2 regions of the Streptomyces sp. NPDC053367 genome follow, and region 2 is predicted to be linked to the other one. Evidence: predicted binding sites of a transcription regulator. Region 2 holds the regulator's gene; the other holds the start of a gene.

Region 1 (15,454 bases), on a different contig from region 2:
GTTCACGTGGAAGATCGGGGCCTCGATCATGCGGGCCACGTCCGTCGCGTACATCGACGAGCGCGAGGACTCCGGGGCCGCGGTGAAGCCGACCTGGTTGTTGATGACGATGTGGACCGTGCCGCCGGTGCGGTAGCCGCGCAGCTGCGACATGTTCAGGGTCTCGGCCACCACGCCCTGGCCCGCGAAGGCCGCGTCGCCGTGCAGGGCCACCGGCAGGACGGTGAAGTCCGTGCCGCCCTTGTTGATGATGTCCTGCTTGGCGCGCGCGACGCCCTCCAGGACCGGGTCCACCGCCTCCAGGTGCGAGGGGTTCGCGACCAGGGAGACCTTGATCTGCTCGCCGTCCAGGCCCGTGAAGGTGCCTTCGGCGCCCAGGTGGTACTTCACGTCGCCGGAGCCGTGCATCGACTTCGGGTCGAGGTTGCCCTCGAACTCGCGGAAGATCTGGGCGTACGACTTGCCGACGATGTTCGCGAGCACGTTCAGGCGGCCGCGGTGGGCCATGCCGATGACGACCTCGTCCAGGCGCGACTCGGCGGCCGAGTCCAGCACCGCGTCGAGCAGCGGGATGACGGACTCGCCGCCCTCCAGGGAGAAGCGCTTCTGGCCGACGTACTTCGTCTGCAGGAAGGTCTCGAACGCCTCGGCGGCGTTCAGGCGGCGCAGGATGCGCAGCTGCTCCTCGCGCTCCGGCTTGGCGTGCGGGCGCTCGACACGGTCCTGGATCCACTTGCGCTGCTTGGGGTCCTGGATGTGCATGAACTCGATGCCGGTGGTGCGGCAGTACGAGTCGCGCAGCACGCCGAGGATGTCGCGCAGCTTCATCATCGACTTGCCGGAGAAGCCGCCGACCGCGAACTCGCGCTCCAGGTCCCACAGGGTGAGGCCGTGCTCGGTGATGTCCAGGTCGGGGTGCTTGCGCTGGCGGTACTCCAGCGGGTCGGTGTCGGCCATGACGTGGCCGCGGACCCGGTAGGAGTGGATCAGCTCGAAGACGCGGGCGGCCTTGGTGACGTCGTCGTCGTGCGACGCGTCGATGTCCTTCAGCCAGCGGACCGGCTCGTAGGGGATCCGCAGCGCCTCGAAGATGTCGTCGTAGAAGCTGTTCTCGCCGAGCAGCAGGTTGGCGACGACGCGCAGGAACTCGCCGGACGCGGCGCCCTGGATGACCCGGTGGTCGTAGGTCGACGTGAGCGTCATGACCTTCGAGATGCCGAGCTTGTTCAGGGTGTCCTGGGAGGTGCCCTGGAACTCCGCCGGGTAGTCCATGGAGCCCACGCCCATGATCACCGACTGGCCGGGCATCAGACGCGGCACGGAGTGGACCGTGCCGAGGCCGCCGGGGTTGGTCAGGGAGACCGTGACACCGGTGAAGTCGTCCATCGTCAGCTTGTTGTCGCGGGCGCGACGGACGATGTCCTCGTAGGCCTGCCAGAACTCGAAGAAGTTCAGCGTCTCGGCCTTCTTGATGGCGGCCACGACGAGCTGGCGGTCGCCGTTGGGCTTCACCAGGTCGATGGCCAGGCCGAGGTTGACGTGCTCCGGCTTGACCAGCGTCGGCTTGCCGTCCTTGACCTGGTACGACCAGTTCATCGACGGCATCGCCTTGATCGCCTGCACCATCGCGTAGCCGATGATGTGCGTGAAGGAGATCTTCCCGCCGCGGGCCCGCTTGAGGTGGTTGTTGATGACGATGCGGTTGTCGAACAGCAGCTTCACCGGGACGGCGCGCACCGAGGTGGCGGTCGGCATCTCCAGCGAGGCGTCCATGTTCTTCGCCACGGCGCCGGCGGGGCCGCGCAGCGTCACGAACTCCGGACCGGCCGGGGCCTCGGTCGCCGGGGCGGCCTTGGCGGCGGCGGCCGGCTTCGGGGCCGGTGCGGCGGCGGGCTTCGCCGGGGCCGCGGCGGCCGGGGCCTGCGCGGCGGGGGCCGGAGCCGGGGCCGGAGCCGCGGGCGCCGGGGCGGCGGGCGCGGGCGCGGCGGCCTGTGCGGGAGCCGCCGCGGGCGCGGCCGGGGCCGGGGCCTGAGCCGTGGTGGTGGTACCCGACGCGGCCTGGGACGCGGCGGCCCCCGGCTTGTAGTCGGCGAAGAAGTCCCACCAGGCACGGTCTACCGAATTCGGGTCCTGGAGGTACTGCTGATAGATCTCGTCGACGAGCCACTCATTGGCGCCGAACGCGGCAGCGGGGTTCTTTCCCGCTTGGTCGGCGTCGGTGGAGATGCTCGATGAGTTACTGGGGGACTGTGGCGACACGGCGGCAACCGCCCTCTTCCGCTTCACAAGGTGATGGACAGCGGAAATAAAGGCTACGCCTCCAAGACCGCGAAGGTCAGGTCGGGCCCGTTCATCGTCGCGTAAGTCACATTGCAAGCGGTGTTTCGGGCCCGTAAATGGCGGGAAACAAGCGGGGTTCCGCTTCTGTGAGGCTGCGAAAAGGGTGCGTCGATGCAGGTCCGGCGCCTGATCGGCGGGGACCTGTGCCTGATCACACGTGTCCGCCCGCGCGGACGCCCGTGGATCTTGGGACTCCGGTTCGAACCCTACGTCAACTTGCCGGCCGAGGGGTCCCCGGCAGGGTGACAAGAATCCTGCAGCCCCGCTCGGATTCGGCCACTCCTATCCGGCCGCCGTGCAGATCCACCGCCCAGCGGGCGATCGCCAGACCCAGTCCGGTGCCGCCGTCGCTGCCCGGACCGTGCGGCCGGGTCACCGCGCCACGGTTGAACCGCTCGAAGACCTTGTGCCACTCCGAGCGCGGGATACCGGGCCCCTCGTCCAGGACCTCCAGCACCAGCGACTCCGGAAGCGGCCCGCGCCGCGCCTTGACCGTGACCCGGCCGTGCGGCGGGCTGTGCTTGACCGCGTTGTCGATGAGATTCGCCACGACCTGGTGGATGCGCTCGGGATCCGCGTGCGCGGTCAGCTCCGGCGGCGACACGTCCAGCGCCAGATGCACGTCCGCGCGCGTGTGGCTGCCCGAGCCGGAGGCGATCCCCGCGCGCGCCGAGGCGACCATGTTGGCCTCCTTCAGCACGCCGGACAGATACGGCCACACCTCGAAGCGGCGGGTCCTGAGCGGTACGACGCCGTTGTCGAGGCGGGAGAGGTCCAGCAGGGTCTCCACCAGCCGGCCGAGGCGCTCGGTCTGCTTCAGGGCCGTCCGCATCGTCTCGGGGTCGGCCTCGGTGACCCCGTCCACGATGTTCTCCAGCACCGCCCTGAGGCCCGCGATGGGCGTCCGCAGCTCGTGCGAGACGTTCGCCACCAGCTCCTTGCGCTGCCGGTCCTGGGCCTCCAGCTCGTCGGCCATGACGTTGATCGTCTGGGCCAGGTCGCCCAGCTCGTCCCGGCGGTTCTCCCGCACCCGGCGGGTGTAGTCGCCGTACGAGATCGAGCGCGCCACCAGGTTCATCTCGTCCAGCGGCGAGGTCAGCGAGTGCGCCACGAACTGGGTGATCAGCAGCGTGGCGATCATCGAGAAGACGGTGATGAACCGCAGCTCCGTCTTCGTGTGCACCGCGATCACCGACAGGCCGGTGGTGATCAGCACGGAGATGACGACCAGCGCGCCCAGCTTGGTCTTGATCGAGAACGGGCGTACGCCGCCCCAGGGCTCCCCGGGGCTCCTCCGTGCGGCTCTCCGCCCGTCGCTCATGGCGTCGGCGTCTCCAGCGCGTAGCCCACGCCGTGCACCGTACGGATCCGCTCCGCGCCGATCTTCCGGCGCAGCGCCTTGATGTGGCTGTCGACCGTCCGGGTGCCCGAGGCGTCCGCCCAGTCCCACACCTCCGCGAGGAGCTGCTCGCGCGAGAGCACCGCGCGCGGCGTGTTCGCCAGGCAGACCAGCAGGTCGAACTCGGTGGGGGTGAGGTGGACGTCCTCGCTGCGCACGCGGACCCTGCGCTGCGCGTGGTCGATCTCCAGCTCGCCGAGGCGGAGGATGCCGCTGCGTGGCGTCGCCGCCGCCAGCGCCGCGCGCTCCACCCTGCGCAGCAGGACGTGCACGCGCGCCGCCAGCTCGCGCATCGAGAACGGCTTGGTCATGTAGTCGTCCGCGCCGACGCCGAGCCCGACCAGCATGTCCGTCTCGTCGTCACGCGCGGTGAGCATCAGGACCGGTACCGGGCGCTGGGCCTGCACACGGCGGCAGACCTCCAGGCCGTCGAAGCCGGGCAGCATGATGTCGAGGATCAGCAGGTCCGGCTGCCAGGCCTCGGCCGTGTCGACCGCGGAGGGTCCGTCGCCCGCGGTTTGCACCAGAAATCCCTCGGCGCGCAGGCGGGCCGCGATGGCGTCGACGATCGTGGCGTCGTCCTCCACCACCAGCACCCGTCGCTGCGAGCCCGGTGCGGTCGTCGCCGTGCCGTTGTTGTGGGAGGTGTGTGTCTGCTCCATCGCCCGCCCCTGAAGTGTGCTTACCGGAATCCGTGGGGTGATCCCATGTCTGCGATTGACGCTTGAATGATCGGCGTCAGGGCAGCAGCGTACGGGGAGTCACCACGGCTTTGCTATTCAGGTCGGACGCCGAGGTGCACGACGTCCGGAACGCCCCGGGCAACGGGGATCTCTTCGGTACGCACACGTTGGAATCCGGCATTCCACAAGGTTTCTTCGAAGGTGGGGGAGGGTTGCGCGGACCACACCGCGAGCACTCCTCCGGGCTTCAACGCCCTTGCGCAGCCTGCCAGTCCGGCGGGGGAGTAGAGGCCGTCGTTGTCCTCCGAGACGGTCCAGTCGGGGCCGTTGTCGATGTCGAGGCACAGGGCGTCGTAAGTGGCGTATGTCTCATTGACGTGTGAGACGAGATCAGCTTCGAGAATCTGGGTACGCGCATCTCGCAGTGCCTCTCGGGACAGTTCCGCGAGGGGGCCGTCGCGATGCCAGTCGATGACGGCGTGTTCCCGCTCGACGACGGTGATCCGTCCCCAGCGGGGGTTCGCTGCGGCGTGTGCGAGCGAGAAGCCGACGCCCAGGCCGCCGATCAGCAGGTGAGGCCGGGGTCTGCCGTCGAGGGCTTCCAGCGCGGCGTCGACGAGCAGCCGCTCCGAGCGGCCGTCGGAGGTGTCCATCAGGAAGCAGCCGTTGGCGATGATCTGCAGCAAATTCCCGTGCCGGCGCAGGACCACCTCGCCGTACGGGCCCTCGCGACGGTCCAGGACTTCGGGGATGTCGTAGGAGGTGGGCATCAGGCCATCCTGGCACCTTTCTGACAGGGCGTCGGGGCTTTTCGACCGCGGGACGCCTGCGGCGGCCTGCGCGGGCCGGGTGGTCGGTTGCCGGTAGCGCACCGGCTCCGGCGGGTGGGCCGGGGCCGGGCCCGGGGGGCGCTTCCCCTTGTACGCACCTGACGGCAGCCCCCCAGGGGCGCGGGGAACTGCGCGACCAACCACGCACGGCCCGCACCCGCGCATGGGGCTACGAACCCGGCCGGGTGGGCGGCCTTTGAGGGGCGCGGGGAACTGCGCGACCAACCACGCACGGCCCGCACCCGCGTACGGCGGGAGGCACCCCTCCGGGACGGCGGTCTTTCAGGGGCGCGGGGAACCGCGCGACAGGCCATGAGGGGGTGGCGGCTCAGGTCGGCGACCCCGGCTCTCGGCCCAGATACCTCGCACTGGTCAGAGGCGCCTCCACGCGCCAGCCGAGGGACTCGTACAGGGCCCGCCCCGCGGGCGTACCGGCCAGGACGGCCGTGTGGGCGCCCTGCCGCGCGGCCGCGTGGTGGAGGGTTCGCATCACCACGGAACCCAGCCCCCTGCGCCGATGGTGCGGGGCCGTTTCGATCTGGTCGGCCACGGCCGTGGGGCCGGTCACCGCGATCTGGCCCCGCGCCGCCAGGGAGCCGTCCCACGCCGTGAGCATCACCCGTGTCACCCCGGCCCTCGTCCAGGAGGTGAGCCGGTGGCCCGAGGGCGCGTCGGGGGCGGGCGTGGAGGTGAGGGGGAGCGACATCAGGTAGCCGGTCTCGGGGTCGGTCCACCAGCTGCCCCGCAGCCACCCCGTGACCTCGGCCGGGTCGCGGAAGACCTTCAGCCAGACGCCCTCGCCGGTCACCGAGTCGGCCACCTCGCGCACGACCGTCTCCTCGACGTCGTCGCCGAGGGTGCCGAGGACATGCCGGGTGACCTCTTTCATCTGGCCCGAGTCGATCGTCCAGCCCCACGGCTCCTCGTGCGGCGCCGCCGCCCCGCGCGAGATGACCCAGCCGTCGATCCAGGCCCGTACGAGCTCGTTCATGTCCGCCCCTGCTGTAATAGGTCACTGGTGCGTGTGGGTATTACTCCGCGTACGGTATGGGGTGGCTTGCCCGCTGTGACAGGTGTGATCGCTCAGAGCGAACAACGGGCCGGGAACATCCGGGGGCTCACATGCATTGAGTCGGCATAGCTCAACTTGACTGCCGAAGGGGAGATCATGGCTGCTGAGTCCACGGCGTTCACACCGCTGGCCCTGCCTGTGCTGCCGCTCGACGACGAGGTCGTGCTGCCCGGGATGGTGGTTCCGCTGGACCTCAACGACACGGACGTACGGGCCGCGGTGGAGGCCGCCCAGGCCGCCGCCCGCACGGAGCCCGGCAAGCCCAGGGTGCTCCTGGTGCCGCGCATCGACGGGACGTACGCCGGCACGGGTGTGCTGGGCACCGTGGAACAGGTCGGCCGGCTGGCCGACGGCGACCCCGGCGCCCTGATCCGCGGGCGTGGTCGCGTGAAGATCGGCGCGGGGACCACCGGTCCTGGACGTGCGTTGTGGGTCGAGGGCACCCGGATCGACGAGAAGGTGCCCGAGCCGCTGCCCGGCGCTGTCGCCGAGCTGGTGAAGGAGTACAAGGCCCTCGCCACGACCTGGCTGAAGAAGCGCGGCGCCTGGCAGGTGGTGGACCGGGTGCAGGCGATCGACGACGTGTCCGCGCTCGCCGACAACTCCGGTTACTCACCGTTCCTGACGACCGAGCAGAAGGTCGAGCTGCTGGAGACCACCGACCCGGTCGCCCGTCTGAAGCTCGCCACCCAGCAGCTGCGCGACCACCTCGCCGAGCAGGACGTCGCCGAGACCATCGCCAAGGACGTCCAGGAGGGCGTCGACAAGCAGCAGCGCGAGTTCCTGCTGCGGCGGCAGCTGGAGGCCGTGCGCAAGGAGCTGCGCGAGCTCAACGGCGAGAAGGAGGGCGAGGAGTCCGACGACTACCGCGCCCGTGTCGAGGCCGCCGACCTGCCCGAGAAGGTCCGCGAGGCCGCTCTCAAGGAGGTCGACAAGCTGGAGCGGGCGTCCGACCAGTCGCCCGAGGGCTCGTGGATCCGGACCTGGCTGGACACGGTGCTGGAGCTGCCGTGGAACGAGCGCACCGAGGACGCCTACGACATCCAGGGCGCCAAGGCCCTGCTCGACGCCGAGCACGCCGGCCTGGAGGACGTCAAGGAGCGCATCACCGAGTACCTGGCCGTGCGCAAGCGGCGCACCGACCGCGGGCTGGGTGTCGTCGGCGGGCGCCGGGGCGGCGCCGTGCTGGCTCTGGTGGGTCCGCCCGGCGTCGGCAAGACCTCGCTCGGTGAGTCCGTCGCGCACGCGATGGGGCGGAAGTTCGTGCGGGTCGCGCTGGGCGGTGTACGGGACGAGGCCGAGATCCGTGGGCACCGGCGGACGTACGTGGGCGCCCTGCCCGGACGGATCGTGCGGGCCATCAAGGAGGCCGGGTCCATGAACCCGGTCGTGCTGCTCGACGAGATCGACAAGGTGGGCTCCGACTTCCGGGGCGACCCGGCGGCGGCCCTGCTGGAGGTGCTGGACCCGGCGCAGAACCACACCTTCCGGGACCACTACCTGGAGGTCGAGCTCGACCTGTCGGACGTCGTCTTCCTGGCCACCGCCAACGTCCTGGAGGCCATCCCCGAGGCGCTGCTGGACCGTATGGAGCTGGTCCGCCTCGACGGCTACACCGAGGACGAGAAGGTCGTCATCGCCCGGGACCACCTGCTGCCGCGCCAGCTGGAGCGGGCCGGCCTGGACAAGGACGAGGTGATCCTGGAGGAGAGCGCGCTGCGCAAGCTGGCCGGGGAGTACACCCGTGAGGCTGGCGTGCGGACGCTGGAGCGGTCCATCGCGCGGCTGCTGCGCAAGGTCGCGGCCCAGCACGAACTGGGTGAGCGGGAGCTGCCCTTCTCCGTCGGTGCCGACGACCTGCGCTCGCTGATCGGGCGGCCGCACCACGTGCCCGAGTCGGCGCAGGACCCGGCCGAGCGGCGTACGGCCGTCCCGGGTGTGGCGACGGGCCTGGCGGTGACGGGAGCCGGCGGTGACGTCCTGTACGTCGAGGCGTCGCTGGCCGACCCGGAGACGGGCGCGGCGGGTCTCACCCTGACGGGTCAGCTGGGTGACGTCATGAAGGAGAGCGCGCAGATCGCGCTGAGCTTCCTGCGCAGCCACGGCGCCGAGCTGGAACTGCCCGTGGGCGACCTGAAGGACCGGGGCGTGCACATCCACTTCCCGGCGGGCGCGGTCCCGAAGGACGGCCCGAGCGCGGGCATCACGATGACGACGGCCCTGGCCTCGCTGCTGAGCGGCCGCCTGGTCCGCACGGACGTCGCGATGACCGGTGAGGTCTCCCTGACCGGCCGGGTGCTGCCCATCGGCGGTGTGAAGCAGAAGCTGCTCGCCGCCCACCGCGCAGGTGTCACCACGGTGATCATCCCCAAGCGCAACGAGCCCGACCTGGACGACGTCCCGGCCGAGGTCCTGGACAAGCTCGACGTCCACGCCGTCACCGACGTCCGCCAGGTCCTGGAGCTGGCCCTCACCCCCGCCACCAGCACCGCGGCCCCCGAGGTTCCCGTGGCGGCGTGACGGACGCCATGGGGAGCAGAGCGAAGGCCCGGGTCCCGTGAGGGAGGCCCGGGCCTTCGCCCTGTCCGCGGGAGAGCTCAGCCGAGCGCCAGCGCCTGGACGCGGTCCAGGGCTCCGTTGAACTTGTCGTGGTCGCCGACCGTCGGGCCCGAGGAGGTGTACTGCCACATCGTGTAGTAGGCCCAGCCCGCCGGCAGTTCGCCCACGTCCGTGGCGTAGCGCGCGATCCACAGCGGGGTGGAGGAGGCGAAGCCGCCGTAGTTGCCCGTGCACTGCTTCCACCAGCTGGTGGCGGTGTAGATGACGGCGTCGCGGCCGGTGCGGGCCTTGTACTGGTTCAGGAAGTCGCGGATCCAGGTGACCATGCCGGACTGGGTCTTGCCGTAGCAGGCCGCGCCGTAGGGGTTCCACTCGATGTCGAGGGCGCCCGGAAGGGTCCTGCCGTCGCGGGACCAGCCGCCGCCGTGGTCGACGAAGTAGTTGGCCTGGGTGGCGCCGCCGGTGGTGTCCGGGGTGGCGAAGTGGTAGGCGCCGCGGATCATGCCGACGTTGTAGGAGCCGGTGTACTGCTGGCCGAAGTAGGGGTTGGTGTAGTACGTGCCCTCGCTGGCCTTGACGTAGGCCCACTTGACCCCGCTGTTCCACAGCGTCGTCCAGGCGACGTTGCCCTGGTGGCTGCTGACGTCCACGCCCTCGGTCTGGGTGGCGTCACCGGGGACGGGTGTGCCGTTCTGGCCGTCGTGCGCGAGGACGCCCATGCCCATGTGGGCGGAGCCGCGCGGCGGGACGTCGGCCGCCGAGGAGGGTGGGGTGCACAGGAGGGAGAAGGCGGCGAGCAGGGTGCCGGCGAGCGTGAGGCGCCGGCGTCGAGTGGTTCCGGGTCTGTGCACGGGCATATGACGTGCCTTTCGAGACTCGGTGGTGCTCGGTGGGGGGAAACGCGTGGCATGGCGTGGGCATGCCAGTATGTGCAGGGTTATGAAGCTACGCACGTAGACCTCCGGGAGGGAAGAGGGTCCGGATACCGCCGTTGGTCTACGCCTGCGAAATACTGACCGAGCTGCGGCGATGGTCGCCTTTGGCGGAAACTTTCAGGAACGGGAAACCGGAGCAGGGGTGCTGACGTGCACGAGCGCGGTAACGGTGGCGGGCGGCCGGGCGGATCCGACGCCGCGCCGAGTGGTGTGGACCAGGAGTTCCTGGCCCTCGAACGCGAGCTGACCGTCTTTCTGCGGCGGGCCCGCGCCAACCAGGGCGAGATGGCCCGCGAGGTCCATCCCGACCTGGAGTCCTCGGCGTACGGCCTGCTCGTCCGGCTCGACGAGAGCGGCGGGCAGCGCGCCACCGACCTGGCCGCCTACATCGGCGTCGGCAAGGCCACCATGTCCCGCCAGCTGCGCGCCCTGGAGGACCTGGGCCTGATCGCCCGCGAGCCCGACCCGGCCGACGGCCGCGCCTGGCTGGTCCACCTCACCGAGGAGGGCCGCACCCGCGTCGGCCGCGTGCGCGAGGCCCGCCGCGCCCGCTACGTCAGCAAGCTCGCCCACTGGGACCGCCACGAGGTCGCCGAACTCGCGCGGCTGCTGCACCAGCTCAACCGCGGCTTCGAGAAGTAGGCCGCGGGGCCTGCGGGCTCACAGCTCCACGTAGACCACGGTCGCGTCGTCGTGCGTCTTGCCGCGGCCCAGGAACACCCGCTCCCGCGCGTCCGCCCGCTCCAGCTCCCGTACGCGCTCGACCAGCGCCCGTGGTCCCTCCTTCCGTACGTACGTGAACAGGTCCGTCCAGTCGCCCTCGCGGAACTTCTCCGTCCAGCGGGCAGCCCCGTCGGTGAGGGCCGCCAGGGCGCGGACGCGGGAGCGGGCCACGGTGCCGGTGACCGCGCGGCCGGCGACGGCGGGGTCCGCGGCGGCCGTGAAGAACCCGCCCTCCTTGTTGCGGGCGGCGGCGTCCAGCACCGCGTCGGAGACCCGCAGCTCCCGCGGGATCCGGCCCAGACGGTCGTCCAGTACGGCGGTGACGGTGCCGTCGGGCGACTCCAGCAGCAGCGCCGAGTCCGAGAGGACCAGATACTCCACCGCCCGCTCGTCCCAGCGCGCGAGGACCACTGTGGCCTGAGGGGTGCGCGGGTGAGAAAGGTCACATGTGTCCGCGTGGGCCTCGGCGGTATGCGCGAGGGCACGGGAGAGGCATTCGGCGAGGGAGACATCCAGGAGTGAAACGGTCAGTTCGGCCAGGGCTCCGCCCAGCCGTTCCGTGTACCAGGGGACGGAATGCAGACACCCCGTCCCGCTCCGCGGAGGTGTCACGCCGTCCAGCACGACAAGGGAACCGCCCTGTCCGCAGGCGGGTGCGGCGACACTCGCGAAGTCCTCGTTGGGGCGCGTGCGGGTGCCGGGCTCGCAGACGACTTCGGTTCGCATCCGGCCAGTCTGCACGACCCCTTCACGTCCTTCGCCAAAGGCTGGCAACCGCCCCGGAATCGGCGTACCGGCGCAGGTCACGCGCCGGGTTTGGGATGGAATACCGCACTCCGGCAAGGCGTGGTGGCGAATCCTGTCAAAGCCCGTCGCCCACGTCCAACCGGCCCGCCCCACAAGGCCGTCGCACAGGCCACGGGAACTTGCCCGCCAACTCCCCTCCGATGTTCACTCCTTCGGGTGGCGGGTCTGGTGATGCACGCCCCCTGCCCACCGGCACTGGGAGGGTCGGGAGCCGTAACCCGGTGTGCGCGCACCAGTTGCAGTGATTGACGGAGCGTCACCCGGGCCCATGGGTACACGAGTACAGGAATGCGAGCACCGGTGCAGAAGATGCGGCCTCGGCGCACAGGCAGGCAGACGGCTCCCGAGGGGAGCCCGGAGCAGCAGCCCGGCACCCCGGTCGGCAAGGGGCGGCCCACCCATGTGCGCAACCGGCTGATCGTCGCGTGTGCCGTCGTGGCGGCCGCCATCGCCGGTGCGGGCGCGCCCTCGGTGCTCGCCGCCTCCGGGCAGTTGAAGGACACCCAGGATCTGGTGACCCTCGCCGAGCAGACCCGGGACGCCCTCACCCTGGCGCACTCGCTCGCCGACGAGCGTGACGAGGTCACCTCCTTCGTCGCGGCCGGCCGCCCCGAGGACAAGGCGCCCTCGGAGCAGCGCAGCGCCCGCGTCGACCGGCAGGTGGACGAGCTGCGTGCGGACACCGACACGCCCGCCGCGCTGCGCGAGGACCTGGACGCCGTCGCGGCCCTGCGCAGAGCGGCGCTCACCGGCAAGAGCACCGCTCTCGAAGCGCACGAGGCGTACTCCGCGGCCATCACCGAGCTGCACCGTCTCGCCGAGGACCTCGCCGAGCAGCTGCCCCCCAGGGCCGGCTCCGGCGCCTACGCCCTCGCCGAACTGGACGCCGCCGTCCAGCAGTCCGCCGCCGCCCGCGGCCTGCTGCTGGCCGCGCTGAGCGTGCCGAGCGACACCGAGACCGTCTGGGACCCCGTCACCGGCCAGAACGTCGAGAACAGCGTCTCCTCCGACCCCAAGCAGCGCGACGCCCTCACCGCCGCCGCCCAGCAGGCCCGGCTGCGCGCGGACGCGGCCCTCACCGACTTCTCCGACACCGCGACCGCCAAGGCCCGCACCTCCTACGAGTCGACGGTCACCGGCCCCGAGGTCAACTCCGCCGAGAAGTACCTGGCCTCCCTCACCGACCAGCCCACCCTCTCCGACGACGAGCTCGGCACCAGCACCGAGAAGCTGGACGCCGCCCTCACCGCCCGCATCGAGACCATGCGCGGCGTGGAGTCGGCCCTCTACAACCAGCGCGTCAAGGACCTCGCCCAGCTGCGCGACGACGACGTCACCGCACTGGAGATCCGGATCGCCGCACTGGGCGCGCTGATGCTGCTGGCCATCGGCGTCGCCACCGGCATGGCCCGCACCCTCACCCGCCCGCTCGCGGTGCTGCGCCTCGGCTCCAAGCGGCTGGCCGAGGCGGCCGACCCGGCCGCGGAGGAACCGGTGCGGTTCACCGGCCGCAACGACGAGTTCGCGCAGGTCGTCCGCTCCGTCAACGCCCTGCACGCGCACGCCGCCGCCCTGCACGAGCGCATCGCCACGCTGGAGTCCGACCGCAAGCATCTGGTGGGCCAGCGGCAGAAGATGGCCGACGCCCGCGAGGAACTGCGCGCCGAGCTGGACGAGTCGACCGCCGCCCTGGAGCGGCTGCGCGGCAGCATCGGCTCCACCTTCGTCAACCTCGCCCTGCGCACCCTCGGCCTGGTCGAGCGGCAACTCGCCGTCATCGAGGGCCTGGAGGAGCGCGAGCAGGACCCGGACCGGCTCGCCACGCTCTTCAAGCTCGACCACTTCGCCACCGTCATGCGCCGGCACAGCGAGAACCTCCTCGTCCTCGCCGGCACCGAGCACGTCCAGCAGACCGCGCATCCCGTGCCCCTGGTCGACGTCGTACGCGCCGCGGTCAGCGAGATCGAGCGCTACGAGCGGGTCCGGATCGCCGCCCTGCCGCCGCACGGGCACATCGCCGGGTTCGCGGCCGACGACCTCTCGCACCTGCTGGCCGAACTCATGGAGAACGCCACCTCGTTCTCCCCGCCCGACCTGCCCGTCGAGGTCTCCGGCTGGCTCCTGGAGAACGGCGAGGTCATGCTCTCCGTCCAGGACGAGGGCATCGGCATGGCCGCCGAACGGCTGGAGCGCCTCAACTCCCGCCTCACCGACTTCGACCCCGAGACGCCGTACGACCAGGAGGGCGAGGACGGTCTCGGCCTCGGCCTCTACGTCGTCGCCCGCCTCGCCCACCGGCACGGTGTGCGGGTGCAGCTGCGCGAGCAGAAGCAGGGCGGTGTCGCGGCGGTCGTCGTGCTGCCGACCTCGCTGCTCGCGGCGGCCCCGCAGAACCCGGCCCCGCCCGCGGCCGCCCCGGCCTCCGGCGGCACCCTCTCCTTCTCCCTCCCCGGCGCCGACGCCGAGGCCAACTCCAACGTCCTGCCCGGCCGCACGGCGAGCGGCGACCCGCTGGTGGACCTGGCGGAGAAGGCCGTACGGGAGGCGGAGGCGGACGGCCGGCCGGAGCCGCAGCCGGCACCCGAGCCGCAGCCCGCGGGCGCCCGGCAGGAGCCGCAGCCGGCCCCCGAGCCGCAGCCCGCACCGGAGCCGGAGGCGCCCGCCGAGACCCTCTCCGAGACGACGATGGAGCTGCTTGCCCCGGTCCCGGCCGCGGAGGACACAGCCGAGCCGGCCGTGGAGGTCCGCGCCGAGCCGGCCGTGGCGGACCCCGCCGAGCCGGCCGTGGCGGACACCGCCGCGCCGGTCGCGGAGGAGCCGCCCACGCACGACCGGGTCCCCGACGACCAGGACGACCAGGACGACCAGGACGACCAGGACGACGAGGACGAGCCGCTCACCGCCAAGGGCCTCCCCAAGCGCACCCCGAAGATCACCGCTCCCGCCCAGGCGCCCCGCCGGCGCAGCACCTCCGTCGACGCCGAGGCCCTGAAGCGCCGGCTGGGCGGCTTCCGCCGGGGGGCGGAGGCCGGTTACCGGGACGTGGAGGCGGAGATCGCCGAGCACACCGCACAGACCAAGGCACCGACCGCAGGATCCGCACGAGAAGCACACGCACACGCACACGCCGATGAAGCCACGGGGGGCACAGTCGAGGAGGCAAGCAGTTGACCGCGCCCAGTACCTTCGGACTGAGCAGTGAGGCCCGCAATCTGCACTGGCTGCTGACCAATCTGGTCGAGGAGGTGCCCGGCATCCTCTCGGTCGCCGTGGTCTCCTCGGACGGCCTGCTGCTCCTGTCCTCCGACCCGGGGCGGAACGAGGCGGCCCGGCAGGCGTCCGAGGGCCGGCCCACCGGACCCCGCGGGTCCGCCGCCGACCTGGCCACCGTCGTCTCCGGCATCGGCAGCCTCACCGTCGGCGCCGCCCGGCTGCTGGAGTTCGGCGGCGTCAAGCACACCATGGTCGCCATGGACGAGGGCAGCCTGTTCGTGATGTCCATCAGCGACGGCTCGCTGCTCGGTGTGCACGGCTCCGCGGACTGCGACATGAGCGTGGTGGCGTACCACATGGCGCTCTTCGTCGGCCGGGCCGGCCATGTCCTGACCCCGGAACTCCGCAGCGAGCTGCGTAAATCCCTGGAGACCGAGACCACCGGGAGCGCCCGATGACCGGGGGCGCACCGAAGAACCGGCTCCCGGTCCGCGGCGGCGGCGACCGCAAGCCCGCCCGCGTACGCCCCTACTCGCTCACCGGCGGCCGCACCCGCTTCGGCCACGTCCTGCTGGTGGAGACCTTCGTCGCCACCACGGCCGAGCTGGAGGCGCCCGAGGAGCGCAAGGAGCTGGGGAAAGGTTCCCTCAGCACCCGGGTGATGCCGGAGATGCGGGCCATCGTCGAACTGTGCCGCCGTATGCGCACGGTGGCCGAGATCGCCGCGCTGCTGAAGATGCCGCTCGGTGTGGTCCGGGTGCTGCTCAGCGACCTCGCGGACCAGGGAAAGATCAGGGTGTACGGCACGGGCACCGGCCACGGCACTGGCCGGCCGGACCGCGCACTGCTCGAAAGGGTGATGAGTGGACTCCGTCGTCTCTGACGTCGCCTCC
Region 2 (15,454 bases):
GCCAGGGAGTTGGGCAGGGTCGCCGCCTGGATCGGGAACGGTACGGTCACGCCCTCCTGGCCGAGCGTGGCCAGCAGCGGCGCCGGCATGTCCAGATCGGCGAACGCCTCGACGGCGGGCAGCGCGGGCGTGACGGTCTTCGGCAGAGCGAACTCGCCCTGCACGGGCTGCCGGTTGCCGTAGCCGCCGGAACGACGCGGACCGCCGGAGCGGTCGTAGGCGCGCGGGGCGCCGGAGCGGTCGTACTGGCGGGGGGCGCTGGAGCGGTCGTATGCGCGGGGGGCGCCTGCGCGGGTGGGACGGGTGCGGTTCATGCGGAACCTTCCTCGATGCGGGCACGTATCAAGGGATTTCCGCAGCAGATCGAGCGGCGCAGAGAATCGCGAGAACGGGCCGGAAAAGACAGGGCCGAATCGCCCCGGAAAAGAAGCGAGCTGGGGCCCGCACCCCAAGGTGCGGGCCCCAGCTGCGAAGTACGCGTCAGCGTCGCTGCGTTACGCGGGGACGATGTTCTCGGCCGTCGGGCCCTTCTGGCCCTGCGCGATGTCGAACGACACCTTCTGGCCCTCCAGCAGCTCACGGAAGCCCTGGGTGGCGATGTTGGAGTAGTGGGCGAAGACGTCGGGGCCGCCGCCGTCCTGCTCGATGAAGCCGAAGCCCTTTTCCGCGTTGAACCACTTCACGGTGCCAGTAGCCATTTTTGTTTCTCCTTCGGAAACGGTGCCAGGAACACACCCTGTGTGTATTCCGTGTCGCCGTGATGATCAGCCGTCGGAAAAACCTTCTGGCAACCACACCTGCAACTGATGACGACAGTAGCACGCGGATGCCGGGCCCTGCTCGGCAGGAAATTCGGCCTGGATTGCGGTGGCAGGAATATGTTTCGCGTGCCGTGTCGATATCTGATGTGGCGACTACAGATATTGGCTTCCGGGGGTGCAGTATTGCCGTCGGCCGTTTCCGCGCACGCCGCTGTGACCTCCTACGACGCCCGTGCACGGGACCGCTGCCCGACCGCCGGGCGACGACACCGCCGAGGGCCCCGGGGGCGTCGAGGGAGACGAAGCGCACATGTGTCGGGAGAGTCGGGCATGACGGCGCGAGCACCGACCGGGCGCGCTGTCTGCCGCTCATCGACGGTCCCTGTCCTGGTGGAAGGAACCGCGAGCTTTGTCGCACTGCGCCGGTTCGCTGCCGAGCGCCTCCATGGCGGAGACCCGTACTCGGTGCCGGGGTGTGTCGCGCCGGGGTGGACGGGTCAGGGCGTGTGATCGATCTCGGACGCCGACCCGACCGAGCGATATGCCGGAGTCACGGAGGGCGCGAATTTCCCGAGGCAAGGCTTAATGTCACGCCGGACCGCCCGGGAGGGCAGAGGCAGGAGGCGGAAGGCCGGAGCGGCGGCCGCGAACAAGGTGCCCGACGAGCCTTCCGGCACCCATGGGGCACGCGACTGCCGAGCGGATCCGCGCAGCAAAAAGGCCCGGGTCGACGACCTGGGCCTTCTTCGTGGAGCGGGTGACGAGAATCGAACTCGCGCTCTCAGCTTGGGAAGCTGATGTTCTACCATTAAACTACACCCGCGTAAGACGCCGGTTGGTGCCGGTGTCGATGCTCGCTCACCTTACCTCATCGCAGGCCCCCGGTGTTCACGCCGTGGGGTCTGAGTGTGTTTCAGGGATGGATGCGCCTGCCGGGGGCAGGAGTTGGGGCGTACGGTGGGGGTGTGGGAGAGGGGCCCGGTGAGGTCGGAGTGCCGCCTGGAGGGCCGTCCCTTTCATCCCGTAATGTGGGCTTTCGTCGTCACGGGATTCCAGCCAGGCGTGACGCGGCTCTTGGGGAAGGGACTAGAGGGACTTGATGGAACGCACCGTCGTCCGCTGTGCCGATGGGCACGTGTTCAGCACCGCTTCGTTCCCGATGCAGAAGGCCGAGCGGCTCGGTCCGGGCCGGCTTGTGCGGTGTCCCAGGTGCGCGCGGCTGCGCAGCGTCGTGCCGGTCATCCTGCAGAAGCGGTAACCGTCGGTCATCGGCCGTCTGGACCGGCGCGGTCTTCTCAGCGCGCGGGGTCGTCACGATTGTGGCGGGTCCGCGCGCCTTGCGTATCCTCGGGGCGTGCTTCTCTCAGACAAGGACATCCGGGCCGAGATCGACGCCGGGCGGGTACGGATCGATCCCTATGACCAGACCATGGTGCAGCCGTCGAGCATCGACGTACGGCTGGACCGCTTCTTCCGGGTGTTCGAGAACCACCGGTACCCGCACATCGACCCCTCCATCGAGCAGGCCGACCTCACCCGGCTGGTCGAACCGGAGGGCGACGAGCCGTTCATCCTCCACCCCGGGGAGTTCGTGCTGGCCTCCACCTACGAGGTCATCACCCTGCCCGACGACCTCGCCTCCCGTCTGGAGGGCAAGTCCTCGCTCGGGCGGCTCGGGCTGGTCACCCACTCCACGGCCGGGTTCATCGACCCCGGCTTCAGCGGGCACGTGACCCTGGAGCTGTCCAACCTGGCCACGCTCCCGATCAAGCTGTGGCCGGGCATGAAGATCGGCCAGCTGTGCATGTTCCGGCTCAGCTCGCCGGCCGAGTTCCCGTACGGCAGTGAGCGGTACGGATCCCGTTACCAGGGGCAGCGCGGGCCCACCGCCTCCCGTTCCTTCCTCAACTTCCACAGGACCCAGGTATGAGCGACGTACGGGAGAACCTGACCTACGAGCGGTTCGGGACGGCGATCCGCGAGCTCGCGCAGACCATCGCCGACGACGGCTACGAGCCCGACATCGTGCTCTCCATCGCCCGTGGCGGTGTGTTCGTGGCCGGCGGGCTCGCCTACGCCCTCGACTGCAAGAACATCCACCTGGTGAACGTCGAGTTCTACACCGGCGTCGGGACCACCCTCGAGATGCCCGTCATGCTCGCGCCCGTCCCCAACGCCATCGACTTCTCCGACAAGAAGGTCCTGATCACCGACGACGTCGCCGACACCGGCAAGACGCTGAAGCTGGTGCACGACTTCTGCCTCGACCACGTCGCCGAGGTCCGCTCCGCCGTGATCTACGAGAAGTCGCACTCGCTGGTGAAGTGCGAGTACGTCTGGAAGCGCACCGACGAGTGGATCAACTTCCCGTGGTCCGTCGAACCGCCCGTCGTGAAGCGGGCCGGTCAGGTTCTCGACGCCTGAGCGGGAGAAGGACGGAAGAAGGGGGCTCCCTCGGGAGCCCCCTTTCCCATGCTCCGCGTCCCTCGGAAGCTCAGAAGGTGCCCAGCTTCACGATCGACAGCAGTGCGATCAGCTGGATGGACGACGCGCCCAGGGCCTTGGGCCAGGGGAGGTCGTGGGAGCGGCTGACCATGAGGGTGAGCAGGGCGCCGCCCGCGACCCAGGTGGCCCAGCCGAGGATCTGCACGAAGGAGGCGTCGCCGCCGGCGAACATGGCGACCAGCAGGCGCGGCGCGTCCGTGAGGGACATGATCAGCATGGAGAGGCCGACCGTCGGCTGCCAGGCGCCGTCGCCGCCGAGCTGGCGCGCCAGGGTGTGGGTGACGACGCCCAGGACGAAGGCCGACAGCACCATGGCGACGGCGGTGGTGAGGACGATCGGCACCGCGTTGGAGAGGGTGGCGTTGATCGCGTCCTCGCGGGCCCCGTCGAAGCCGAAGACGGCGAGCAGGCCGTAGAGGAACGTCACGACGAGGGCCGGGCCCCACATCGTGTAGTCGCGCATCCGCAGGAAGGTCTGGCTCGGCTCCAGGACGATGCCGCGCAGCAGGGCCTTCCAGTGCAGCCGGGGGCCGACCGGGCCCGGCGGGGGCGTGGAGCCCGTGTGATAGGTCTCACCCTGGTTGTACTGGGCGTGCTCGTCGATCGAGAACGCCTGGGTGTGGCCCGGTTGGTTCGCCGCGTACGGGTCGTGCGGGGCCGCGCCGTAGGGGGCGCCCTGACCGCCGCCACCGCCGAAGTACTCCGGCTCGCCGTCGTCGCCCCAGCCCCCGTGTCCCCCGTGTCCTCCGTTTCCGCCGTGCGGGCCGCCCGGCGGCTGCTGCCGCGCCTGGGGGTGCGGGTACGGCTGCGGAGCCGGCGGGTAGCCGTACGACGGTCCCTGCGGCGCCTGCCGTCCGTGCGGGGGGTGTTGCGGTCGCGCGTGCGGGGCGCGGTCGTCCCGGCCGCCGCGTCCGTTCCTGAATCCAGCCACGCCTTCGAACGTACCTGTTCCCGGAGAGTGACGTGCCGGGCCCGGCCCTCCGGGCCCGGCTTTGCTGCCGAGCTGTGACATCCCCTACGGGAGCAACGGCGCCTCCCCGTAGGGGATACGCGGCTCAGTCGGCCACGTCGCCCAGGAAGTCGTCCGTGGAGAACGTGACGGACGGCGTGGTCGCGATCACGCCCTCCTCGACCCCCGCGTACACGGCGACCGTGTCCTTCGTCTCGCCGAGGTACGTGCGCACCGCCAGGTCGGCCAGCCCGTCCCCGTCGAAGTCGGCCGCCGCGAGGACCCGGGAGGTGCCGTGGGAGGTGGGCTCGACGGTGGTGAGGTCCTCGGGCGAGGGTCCCGTCGTACGGCCGTGGAAGACGCGGATTCCCGAGCCGCTGGAGACGAGTTCGCTGAGCCCGTCGCCGTCGAAGTCGGCCGCGTCCAGCAGGGAGCCGCCGGCGTCGAGGGTGGCGGGGTCGGCGGCCGGCAGGTCGTAGCGCAGGGAGGTCTCGGCGACGCCGCCGACGGCCGCGTCCAGGTCGGCGCCCCGGCCGAGGCGGCCCAGGGCCACGTCGAGGCCCTTGGGCAGGGCCGCGCCCGTGCGGGCAGGGCCGGTGGGGCCGCCGAGGACGAGCGTGGCGGTGGCGGGGCCCTCGGCGGCCCGGACGACCAGGTCGTCGTATCCGTCGCGGTCGACGTCGGCCACCGGACCCGAGGGCAGGTTGCCGGGGGAGGGCAGCGGCGCCCCGGCCGCGCGCGGGGCGCCCGTGCGGGAGAAGGGGCCGCGCAGGAAGCTGAGTTGCCGGTCCGAGGCGTGGACCACCAGGTCCTGGGCGCCGTCGCCGTCGAAGTCGCCGCATACGGGCTGGTCGGGCCAGTCGTTGCCGGCGCGCGCGGCCTGGGGGATGACGAGCTTGACGGCCTTGCCGGCCAGCCCCTGCGGCGAGCCGAAGAGGATCTGCAGCGGCACCGGGGGCTGCCCCTGCCCGTCGAAGGGCGGGTCGGTGGAGACGACCAGGTCGGTGAAGCCGTCCTTGTCCAGGTCGCAGCCGGCCTCCGCGTCGAACACCGCGGGCAGCTCGCCGTCGGTGGGGGCGGCGTTGCGCGCCGGGCTCAGCAGCTGACGGGCGCCCGGGGTGAGGCCCTGGGGGCCGCCGTAGACGATGCCGATCCCGGCGTCGTCGCTGTGCGCCTGCGCCTTGACGAGGTCGTTGAGGACGAGGTCGCGCCGGCCGTCGCCGTTGAAGTCGTCCGCGACCTCGCTGCCCGTGCCGCGGGGGACGGGCAGCCGTGCGGGAGCCTGGGCGGACTTCACGGACGCGCTCTCCCGCGGTGGCTCGGCGTCGTCGGCCGTGGGCCCGCACGCGGAGAGCAGTACGAGGCAGCCGAGGGCCGCCATACCCGTCCCGAGGGTTCGCATGCCCGTCCCGAGGGTTCGCATCGGTACCGTCCACCTCGTATGCACCGTAGACAACGACTCAGTAGTGAAGCATGTGTTCGACGGCAGCGGACAGGCCTCAGGGTGACGGATCGCTGACGTCGCCCCCGTACGACGCCGACGCCCCCCGCCCGTTGCGGGCAGGGGGCGTCGAAGGCGCCGTGGCGGGCTACTTCACCGGCTCGGGCTCGGTCTCGCTCTCCGACTGCGCCGGGTCCTCCGGGTCGGCCGGGGTCTTGACCGAGTCGAGGAGGAGCTGGGCGACGTCGACGACCTGGATCGACTCCTTGGCCTTGCCCTCGTTCTTCTTGCCGTTGACCGAGTCGGTCAGCATGACGAGGCAGAACGGGCAGGCGGTGGAGACGATGTCCGGGTTGAGGGAGAGGGCCTCGTCCACGCGCTCGTTGTTGATGCGCTTGCCGATGCGCTCTTCCATCCACATGCGCGCGCCGCCCGCGCCGCAGCAGAAGCCGCGCTCCTTGTGGCGGTGCATCTCCTCGTTGCGCACACCCGGGACGGCGGCGATGATCTCGCGCGGCGGCGTGTAGATCTTGTTGTGGCGGCCCAGGTAGCAGGGGTCGTGGTAGGTGATGACGCCCTCGACCGGGGTCACCGGGATCAGCTTGCCCTCGTCGACGAGGTGCTGGAGCAGCTGGGTGTGGTGGATGACCTCGTAGTCGCCGCCGAGCTGCGGGTACTCGTTGCCGAGCGTGTTGAGGCAGTGCGGGCAGGTGGCGACGATCTTCTTCGCCGACTTGGGCTTCCTCGACTCCTCGGTCACCTTGCCGTCGTCGTCCATCTCCTCGCCGAAGGCGGCGTTGAGGGACATGACGTTCTCCATGCCGAGCTCCTGGAACAGGGGCTCGTTGCCGAGGCGGCGGGCGGAGTCACCGGTGCACTTCTCGTCGCCGCCCATGATCGCGAACTTGACGCCCGCGATGTGCAGCAGCTCGGCGAACGCCTTGGTGGTCTTCTTGGCGCGGTCCTCCAGGGCGCCGGCGCAGCCGACCCAGTAGAGGTACTCGACCTCGGAGAGGTCCTCGATGTCCTTGCCGACGACCGGCACCTCGAAGTCGACTTCCTTCGTCCACTCCAGGCGCTGCTTCTTGGCCAGGCCCCAGGGGTTGCCCTTCTTCTCCAGGTTCTTGAGCATCGTGCCCGCCTCGGACGGGAACGCGGACTCGATCATCACCTGGTAGCGGCGCATGTCGACGATGTGGTCGATGTGCTCGATGTCGACCGGGCACTGCTCGACACAGGCGCCGCAGGTGGTGCAGGACCACAGCACGTCCGGGTCGATGACGCCGTTCTCCTCGGCGGTGCCGACCAGCGGGCGCTCGGCCTCGGCGAGGGCGGCGGCGGGCACCTTGGCGAGCTGCTCCTCGGACGCCTTCTCCTCGCCCTCCATGGTCTTGCCGCCACCCGCGAGGAGGTAGGGCGCCTTGGCGTGGGCGTGGTCGCGCAGCGACATGATCAGCAGCTTCGGGGAGAGCGGCTTGCCGGTGTTCCAGGCGGGGCACTGCGACTGGCAGCGGCCGCACTCGGTGCAGGTGGAGAAGTCGAGGATGCCCTTCCAGGAGAACTGCTCGACCTGGGAGACGCCGAAGACGTCGTCGTCGCCCGGGTCGGCGAAGTCGATCGGCTTGCCGCCGGAGGTCATCGGCAGCAGGGCGCCCAGCGAGGTCTCACCGTTGGCGTTGCGCTTGAACCAGATGTTCGGGAAGCCCAGGAAGCGGTGCCAGGCGATACCCATGTCGGTCTTCAGCGAGACCGTGATCATCCAGATGAAGGACGCCGCGATCTTCACGCCGGCGAACAGGTAGGTCAGGTTCTGCAGGGTGGACAGGTCCAGGCCCTCGAGCGCCGAGACGACCGGGTAGGAGATGAAGAACGAGGCCTCGTAGCCGTCGACGTGGTGCTGGGCGCCCTCTAGGGCGTGCAGCATGAAGATGCAGACGCCGACGATGAGGATGATCGTCTCGACGAAGTACGCCTGGCCCGTGTTGGAGCCCGCGAACCGGGACTTGCGGCCCGGGCGGTCCGGCCGGGACAGCTGGCGGATCGCGATCAGCACCAGGATGCCGACGACCGTCATGGTGCCGATGAACTCGACGAAGACGTTGTACGGCGCCCAGTCGCCGATGACCGGCAGGATCCAGTCGGCCTGGAAGAGCTGGCCGACGGCGTTCACGATGGTCAGCAGCAGCGTGTAGAAACCGATCGCCACGAACCAGTGCGCGATGCCGACGATGCCCCAGCGATTCATCCTGGTGTGCCCCAGGAATTCCTTGACCAGGGTGATCGTGCGCAGCACGGGGTCGTTGGTCCTCGCACCGGCCGGGAGCGGCTGGCCGAGCATCACGAAGCGGAAGATCTGAAGGACGGCACGGCCGAACAGGGCGACGCCGACCGCCATCAGGACCATCGACACGATGATCGCGGCGAGTTGCATTTCGGGGCTCCTCGGGCCTGCGAGGGTTCTTCGGTGAGATTCGGTCAGTTCGAAGAGACGACTGAGCGAGATTACTAAGCGGTAACTTATGCAGTCCTCTGAGACTACCCGGAATCCCTTGTCGCACTGTAGTCAGACGGTCGGTGATCTGCGTCGCTGAGGCATCCCTCAGTGAGGCGGGCGGCGGCACGCCCACCCGATGCGCCATTCGTACCAAATCATGACATTCGCCTTAACTTGGTGCCGTGCCCCTCAGTGCCGTGTTCTTCGGGATCGCCGCGGCCACCGCCGCTCTGCTGCTCGCCGCCCTTCTGGCGGCCCTGTTGCGTGTCCCCGCGCTCAGATCCGGCCTGGTCGACCGACGCAGACGTGCCCGGCCCGTGCCGCTGCTCGGCGGCGCGGCCGTCACCGTCGCGGTCGTCGCGGTCGCCTGGACCGGGGAGCTCACGGGATTCGCCGACCCGGACACCGACACGAGGCGGCTGCTGGTGGCCGGGGCGGTGGTGGCGGCGCTCGGCCTCGCCGCCGACGTCTGGCGGCTGCGCACCCGCTTCCTCGTCGCCGGTACGGCGGTGGCGGCCGCGTGCGTCATGCCGTACGAGCTCACCGGAGCGGTCGGCGGGGTGCTCGGGGTGCTGTGGGTCGTGCTCGGCACGGTCGGCTTCCGGGCGCTGGACCACGCCGACGGGCTGGCCGGCACGGTCGGGGTGATCACCGCTCTCGGGGTGGGGGTGTGCGCGGCCGTGGAGGTGCTCGACGGGCTCGCGGTGCTGATGAGCGTGCTCGCCGCCGCGCTGGGCGGCTTTCTGATGCAGGGCCGGCGGCCCGCGCGGATCGCCCTCGGGGCCTGCGGGTCGCTGTTCGCCGGGTTCCTGCTCGCGGGCGCGGCCGTCCTCGCGCGCGCGGGGCACGAGCCGGCCGTCTCCGCGGGGGTGCTGCTCGCCCTCGGCGCCCCGGCCGTCGCGGACGTCCTGCTCGTGGTGGCGGCGCGCCGGACCGCGGGCCGGCCCCTGCTGCGCGGCGGACCCGACCACCTCGCGCACCGGCTGCGCAGGCTCGGGCTGGCCCCGCGCGGGGTGAACGTCGTGCTGGGCCTCTCGGCCGTCGCGAGCGTGCTCGTCGGGGCCCTCGTGCACGCCGGGTCGCTGGGGGCGACGGCCCTGTGGTGGGTGGCCGGCGGGGTCCTGGGCGTCGTACTCGCGCTGCTTCTGCTGACGTCTTCCGCGTCACAGCGAAGGGCATCGCCGCAGGTCACGGGCCAGTTGCGCGTAAGGAACGGATAAGAGTTGAGCCTATCCGGCTCAGGTCTGTTGACCCGGCGGGGCGGGTCATGCACACTTGAGTCCGTTCCACTCAAGTCAGCTGGAGGAATCAACCATGGCACGTGCGGTCGGCATCGACCTGGGCACGACTAACTCCGTCGTCAGCGTTCTGGAGGGCGGCGAGCCCACCGTCATCACCAACGCCGAGGGCGCCAGGACCACGCCGTCCGTCGTCGCCTTCGCCAAGAACGGCGAGGTGCTGGTCGGCGAGGTCGCCAAGCGTCAGGCGGTGACCAACGTGGACCGGACCATCCGTTCGGTGAAGCGCCACATGGGCACCGACTGGAAGATCGAGCTTGACGGGAAGCCCTTCAACCCGCAGCAGATCTCCGCGTTCATCCTGCAGAAGCTGAAGCGGGACGCCGAGGCCTACCTGGGCGAGAAGGTGACCGACGCGGTCATCACCGTCCCGGCCTACTTCAACGACTCCGAGCGCCAGGCGACCAAGGAGGCCGGCGAGATCGCGGGCCTGAACGTCCTGCGCATCGTCAACGAGCCGACCGCCGCCGCGCTGGCGTACGGCCTCGACAAGGACGACCAGACGATCCTCGTCTTCGACCTCGGCGGCGGCACCTTCGACGTGTCCCTGCTGGAGATCGGCGACGGCGTCGTCGAGGTGAAGGCCACCAACGGCGACAACCACCTCGGTGGTGACGACTGGGACCAGCGCGTCGTCGACTACCTGGTCAAGCAGTTCCAGTCCGGCCACGGCGTGGACCTGTCCAAGGACAAGATGGCCCTGCAGCGCCTCCGCGAGGCCGCCGAGAAGGCCAAGATCGAGCTGTCCTCCTCCACCGAGACCTCGATCAACCTGCCCTACATCACCGCCTCCGCCGAGGGCCCCCTGCACCTCGACGAGAAGCTCACCCGCGCCCAGTTCCAGCAGCTGACCGCGGACCTGCTGGAGCGCTGCAAGACGCCGTTCCACAACGTCATCAAGGACGCCGGTATCGCCCTCGGCGAGATCGACCACGTCGTCCTGGTCGGTGGCTCCACCCGTATGCCCGCCGTCGCCGAGCTCGTCAAGGAGCTGACCGGCGGCAAGGAGGCCAACAAGGGTGTGAACCCGGACGAGGTCGTCGCCATCGGCGCCTCGCTCCAGGCCGGTGTCCTCAAGGGTGAGGTCAAGGACGTCCTGCTTCTCGACGTGACCCCGCTGTCCCTCGGTATCGAGACCAAGGGCGGCATCATGACCAAGCTCATCGAGCGCAACACCACGATCCCGACCAAGCGGTCCGAGATCTTCACGACGGCCGAGGACAACCAGCCGTCCGTGCAGATCCAGGTCTACCAGGGCGAGCGCGAGATCGCGGCGTACAACAAGAAGCTCGGTATGTTCGAGCTGACCGGTCTGCCCCCGGCGCCGCGCGGCGTCCCGCAGATCGAGGTCTCCTTCGACATCGACGCCAACGGCATCATGCACGTGACCGCGAAGGACCTGGGCACGGGCAAGGAGCAGAAGATGACCGTCACCGGCGGCTCCTCGCTGCCGAAGGACGAGGTCGACCGCATGCGCGAGGAGGCCGAGCGCTACGCGGAGGAGGACCACAAGCGCCGCGAGGCCGCCGAGACCCGCAACCAGGGCGAGCAGCTCGTCTACCAGACCGAGAAGTTCCTCAAGGACAACGAGGACAAGGTCCCGGGCGAGGTCAAGACCGAGGTCGAGGAGGCCGTCGCCGAGCTGAAGGAGAAGCTCAAGGGCGAGGACACCACCGAGATCCGCTCCGCCACGGAGAAGGTCGCGGCCGTCTCCCAGAAGCTGGGCCAGGCCCTGTACGCCGACGCGCAGGGCGCGCAGGCCGCCGGCGGCGCCGGTGCCGAGCAGCCCAAGGCCGACGACGATGTCGTCGACGCCGAGATCGTCGACGACGAGCGCAAGGACGGTGCCGCGTGACGGAGGAGACCCCGGGTTTCGAGGAGAAGCCCGACGTCCCCTCCGGCGCCACCCCTGACGACGCCGAGCCGAAGGCCGCCTCCCCCTCTCCGGAGGAGGGGGCGGCCCCGGCCGGGGACGCAAGCGCAGACGCCGGTCTGGTCGCCCAGCTGGACCAGGTCCGCACCGCGCTCGGCGAGCGCACCGCGGACCTCCAGCGGCTCCAGGCCGAGTACCAGAACTACCGCCGCCGGGTCGAGCGCGACCGGATCGCGGTCAAGGAGATCGCCATCGCGAACCTCCTGACCGAGCTCCTGCCGGTGCTCGACGACATCGGCCGCGCGCGGGAGCACGGCGAGCTCGTCGGCGGCTTCAAGTCCGTCGCGGAGTCGCTGGAGACCGTCGCCGCGAAGATGGGCCTGCAGCAGTTCGGCAAGGAGGGCGAGCCCTTCGACCCGACGATCCACGAGGCCCTGATGCACTCCTACGCGCCGGACGTCACGGAGACGACCTGCGTCGCGATCCTCCAGCCGGGGTATCGCATCGGGGAGCGCACCATCCGCCCCGCGCGGGTGGCGGTCGCCGAGCCGCAGCCGGGCGCTCAGACGGTCAAGGCGGAGGAGTCGTCCGAGGGCGACGACAAGGAGAGCGGTGCCCCGGACGAGGGCTGAGCTCGAAGCGATGAGAGAGGAGGGACGTCGGGGATGAGCACCAAGGACTTCATCGAGAAGGACTACTACAAGGTCCTCGGCGTCCCCAAGGACGCCACCGAGGCCGAGATCAAGAAGGCGTACCGGAAGCTCGCCCGCGAGTTCCACCCGGACGCCAACAAGGGCAACGCCAAGGCCGAGGAGCGGTTCAAGGAGATCTCCGAGGCGAACGACGTCCTCGGCGACCCCAAGAAGCGCAAGGAGTACGACGACGCCCGCGCGCTGTTCGGCAACGGCGGCTTCCGCCCCGGTCCGGGCGGCGCGGGCGCCGGCTCGTTCAACTTCGACCTGGGCGACCTCTTCGGAGGCGGCGCCCAGGGCGCGGGCGGCGGGTTCGGCGGCGGCTTCGGCGACGTCCTCGGGGGACTGTTCAACCGGGGCGGTGCCGCCGGCACCCGCACCCAGCCCAAGCGCGGCCAGGACGTCGAGTCCGAGGTCACGCTGAGCTTCACCGAGGCCATCGAGGGCGCGACCGTCCCGCTGCGGATGTCCTCCCAGGCCCCCTGCAAGGCATGCTCCGGCACCGGCGACAAGAACGGCACGCCGCGCGTGTGCCCGACCTGCGTCGGCACCGGCCAGGTCGCGCGGGGCTCCGGCGGAGGCTTCGCCCTCACCGATCCCTGCCCCGACTGCAAGGGCCGCGGCCTGATCGCGGAGAACCCCTGCGACGTCTGCAAGGGCAGCGGCCGGGCCAAGTCCTCGCGCACCATGCAGGTCCGCATCCCCGCCGGAGTCTCCGACGGCCAGCGGATCCGGCTGCGCGGCAAGGGCGCGCCCGGGGAGCGCGGCGGACCGACAGGCGACCTCTATGTCGTCGTGCATGTCGGCGAGCACCCCGTCTTCGGCCGCAAGGGCGACAATCTGACGGTGACCGTGCCGGTGACGTACCCCGAGGCGGCTCTCGGCGGCGAGGTCCGGGTGCCCACCCTGGGCGGCCCGGCCGTCACGCTGAAGCTGCCGCCGGGCACGCCCAACGGCCGCACCATGCGGGCCCGCGGCAAGGGCGCGGTCCGCAAGGACGGCACCCGCGGCGACCTGCTGATCACCGTCGAGGTGGCTGTCCCGGCACAGTTGTCGGAGAAGGCTCGTGACGCGCTTGAGGCGTATCGCGAGGCGACCGCGGGCGAGGACGACCCGCGGGCGGAGCTGTTCGAGGCCGCGAAGGGAGCCTGAGTCGGATGGACGGCCGTCGTCCCCGCCCCCGCGGGGGTTTCTCACCCTATGAGTTGACCGACGAGACCCCGGTCTACGTCATCTCGGTGGCGGCTCAGCTGTCTGGCCTGCACCCGCAGACACTGCGCCAGTACGACCGCCTCGGCCTGGTCTCCCCGGACCGCACGGCCGGGCGGGGCCGCCGCTACTCGGCCCGTGACATCGAGCTGCTCCGCCAGGTGCAGCAGCTGTCGCAGGACGAGGGCATCAACCTGGCCGGCATCAAGCGGATCATCGAGCTGGAGAACCAGGTCGCCGCCCTCCAGTCCCGGGTCGCCGAGCTGCAGGACGCCCTCGACGGGGCGGCGGCGGCCATGCGCCAGCGGGAGGCCGCGGTGCACGCCTCGTACCGGCGCGATCTGGTGCCGTACCAGGAGGTGCAGCAGACCAGCGCGCTGGTGGTGTGGCGGCCGAAGCGGCAGCAGTCCGGGGACTGACGCCCGTACACGCGCAAGGGGCCCGGAGGTTCGAGGAGAACCTCCGGGCCCCTTGCCGTCGTCGGATGCCGTACGGGTCAGACGGCGGTGGCGCGGCGGCGGCGCCCGCCCAGCGCGGCGGCACCGAAGCCGACGGCGAGCAGGACGCCCGCGACGGTGGCCCACAGGCCGGCGCCGGAGCCGGTGGAGGCCAGCGAGCCGGTGGCGGTGGTGCCCGAACCGCCCGTGGTGGACGTGCCGGCCGCGGTCGTGCTGGACGCGGCGGTGGACGGGGTCGCCGTGCTGTCGGCCGTGGCGGACGGCGCCGACGACGGCTGCGTGGACGGGCTGGCGGACGGCGTCGCGGACGGCGTCGCGGACGGTGAGCCGGTGGAGGTCTGGGCCGGCAGGATCTTGGCGTCGGCCTGGGAGTCGACGAACAGGTCACCCTCCAGGAAGTGCAGCGCGTGCAGCCGCACCCAGGTCTCCTTCTCCACCTCGGAGCCGTCCTCCAGCGACAGGAACAGCTTCAGGGAGTTCGTCTCCCCGGCGTGGTTGAAGCCCTTCCCGAGCGGGGGCAGGTCGAAGTGGTTGGGGCTGGACTCCGGCATCTCGACGGTCTTGCCGTCGATCTCGGCCTCCAGGCCGAAGTCCATGCCCGGCAGGGCGTCGATCACCAGGCCCCGGTCGATGTCGTCGGGGAACTCGCCCGGACCGGTGGTGCGGGTGGTCAGCGACATCTCGGCGCGCCCGCCCGGGTGCAGCCGGACACCGGCCGTCGGGTCGAGCCGGACCTCGAACGTGCCCGGCTCGATCGCCGGCTCCGTCTTGAAGACCACGGTGTTGCGGGCCGGGTCGGCGGTGACGCCGCCGCTCAGCGGGCTGGCCTTGAGGGTGAAGTCGCCGTCGTTGGTCGGGTAGGTGGCGCCGAGGCCGAAGGTCACCTTCCAGGTGAACTCCTCGTGGGCCGGGACGGAGAAGGCGGAGGACGCGTCACCGGAGGCCGGGTGGAACAGGCCCTGCCAGGCGCCGTCCTGACGGCCCACCCGGGACTTGGTGGCCGGGGCGTCGAGGGCGGTGACGTCGAAGACGATCGAGCCGGCCGGCATCGGGCTGGGGCCCTCGGCCCGGCCCGGCAGCCAGGCCTGGAAGTCCTGTGCCTTGTCGGAGGAGTTGGTGACCGTGAGGGTCATCGTCCGGGTGTCGCCGCCGCGCTTGACCGTGTTGTCGGGGACGGGCGCGCCGAGCGTCATGGTCAGCGGGTGGGTGCTCGTGCTCTCGGTGGCGTTCGCGGTCGCCGGGAGGAAGGCGGAACCGGCGACGGCCGCGACGAGGGTGGCGGCGGCGAGACGAGCGGACATGGTGGAGTCCCCCAGGAATCAACAAGGAATCGACGAGTGAGGCGAAGACGAAGAGAGGTGCCCCGCCGGCGACCGGCTCCCGGTTGGTCCGAGTCCCCCCGGCGGCCTGCGGTGCACCTATCTTCGCGCTTCGTTCATCCTTGATCCATCGGTACCTCGTCACTGCTTCGCAACAGCGTCGGAAGCACCGATTCCGCTGGTCAGGCGGGGGGAGTCGCCACCGACCGCCAGCGGGCGTAGGTTTCCGAACCGTCCGCTGCCACGGCCGAGACGACGTAGTGGCTCGTGGTGCCGCGCGGGGTGCCGGGGTCGGTCCACGTCGAGGTGCCCGCGGGCAGGGGCTGCTGGGTCAGCAGGACCCAGTCCTCCGTGGCGCGGTCCCAGCGGCGGACGTTGAAGCCGGTGGCCGCGCAGTTGTCGGAGCAGGACCACGACAGCTCGGCCTGGCCCACGGAGTTGGCCGAGACCTCCAG

The links. The regulator HspR, encoded in region 2, represses chaperone genes until heat shock. The targets are predictions, from matches to a motif close to TTGAGNNNNNNNNNCTCAA.
Region 1: the regulator HspR is predicted to act here: its motif matches at 6,380-6,398, upstream of lon (endopeptidase La).

What each region holds. Positions count from the first base shown of each region.
Region 1 is NZ_JBITYN010000005.1:123,755-139,208, reverse strand. It holds gene ACIGXJ_RS16020 (multifunctional oxoglutarate decarboxylase/oxoglutarate dehydrogenase thiamine pyrophosphate-binding subunit/dihydrolipoyllysine-residue succinyltransferase subunit) at 1-2,259, opposite strand, end outside; gene ACIGXJ_RS16015 (ATP-binding protein) at 2,552-3,661, opposite strand; gene ACIGXJ_RS16010 (response regulator transcription factor) at 3,658-4,401, opposite strand; gene ACIGXJ_RS16005 (spermidine synthase) at 4,515-5,192, opposite strand; gene ACIGXJ_RS16000 (GNAT family N-acetyltransferase) at 5,581-6,243, opposite strand; gene lon (endopeptidase La) at 6,421-8,844, shown strand; gene ACIGXJ_RS15990 (lysozyme) at 8,922-9,740, opposite strand; gene ACIGXJ_RS15985 (MarR family winged helix-turn-helix transcriptional regulator) at 9,969-10,460, shown strand; gene ACIGXJ_RS15980 (protein phosphatase 2C domain-containing protein) at 10,479-11,267, opposite strand; gene ACIGXJ_RS15975 (nitrate- and nitrite sensing domain-containing protein) at 11,637-14,519, shown strand; gene ACIGXJ_RS15970 (roadblock/LC7 domain-containing protein) at 14,516-15,019, shown strand; gene ACIGXJ_RS15965 (DUF742 domain-containing protein) at 15,016-15,444, shown strand; gene ACIGXJ_RS15960 (GTP-binding protein) at 15,425-15,454, shown strand, end outside.
Region 2 is NZ_JBITYN010000003.1:424,037-439,490, forward strand. It holds gene ACIGXJ_RS11580 (DEAD/DEAH box helicase) at 1-314, opposite strand, end outside; gene ACIGXJ_RS11585 (cold-shock protein) at 495-698, opposite strand; tRNA gene ACIGXJ_RS11590 (tRNA-Gly) at 1,511-1,584, opposite strand; gene dcd (dCTP deaminase) at 2,116-2,691, shown strand; gene ACIGXJ_RS11600 (phosphoribosyltransferase) at 2,688-3,185, shown strand; gene ACIGXJ_RS11605 (Yip1 family protein) at 3,256-4,278, opposite strand; gene ACIGXJ_RS11610 (FG-GAP repeat domain-containing protein) at 4,322-5,617, opposite strand; gene ACIGXJ_RS11615 (heterodisulfide reductase-related iron-sulfur binding cluster) at 5,805-8,087, opposite strand; gene ACIGXJ_RS11620 (MraY family glycosyltransferase) at 8,348-9,370, shown strand; gene dnaK (molecular chaperone DnaK) at 9,465-11,303, shown strand; gene grpE (nucleotide exchange factor GrpE) at 11,300-11,953, shown strand; gene dnaJ (molecular chaperone DnaJ) at 11,987-13,165, shown strand; gene ACIGXJ_RS11640 (heat shock protein transcriptional repressor HspR) at 13,171-13,641, shown strand; gene ACIGXJ_RS11645 (hypothetical protein) at 13,719-14,981, opposite strand; gene ACIGXJ_RS11650 (PA14 domain-containing protein) at 15,182-15,454, opposite strand, start outside.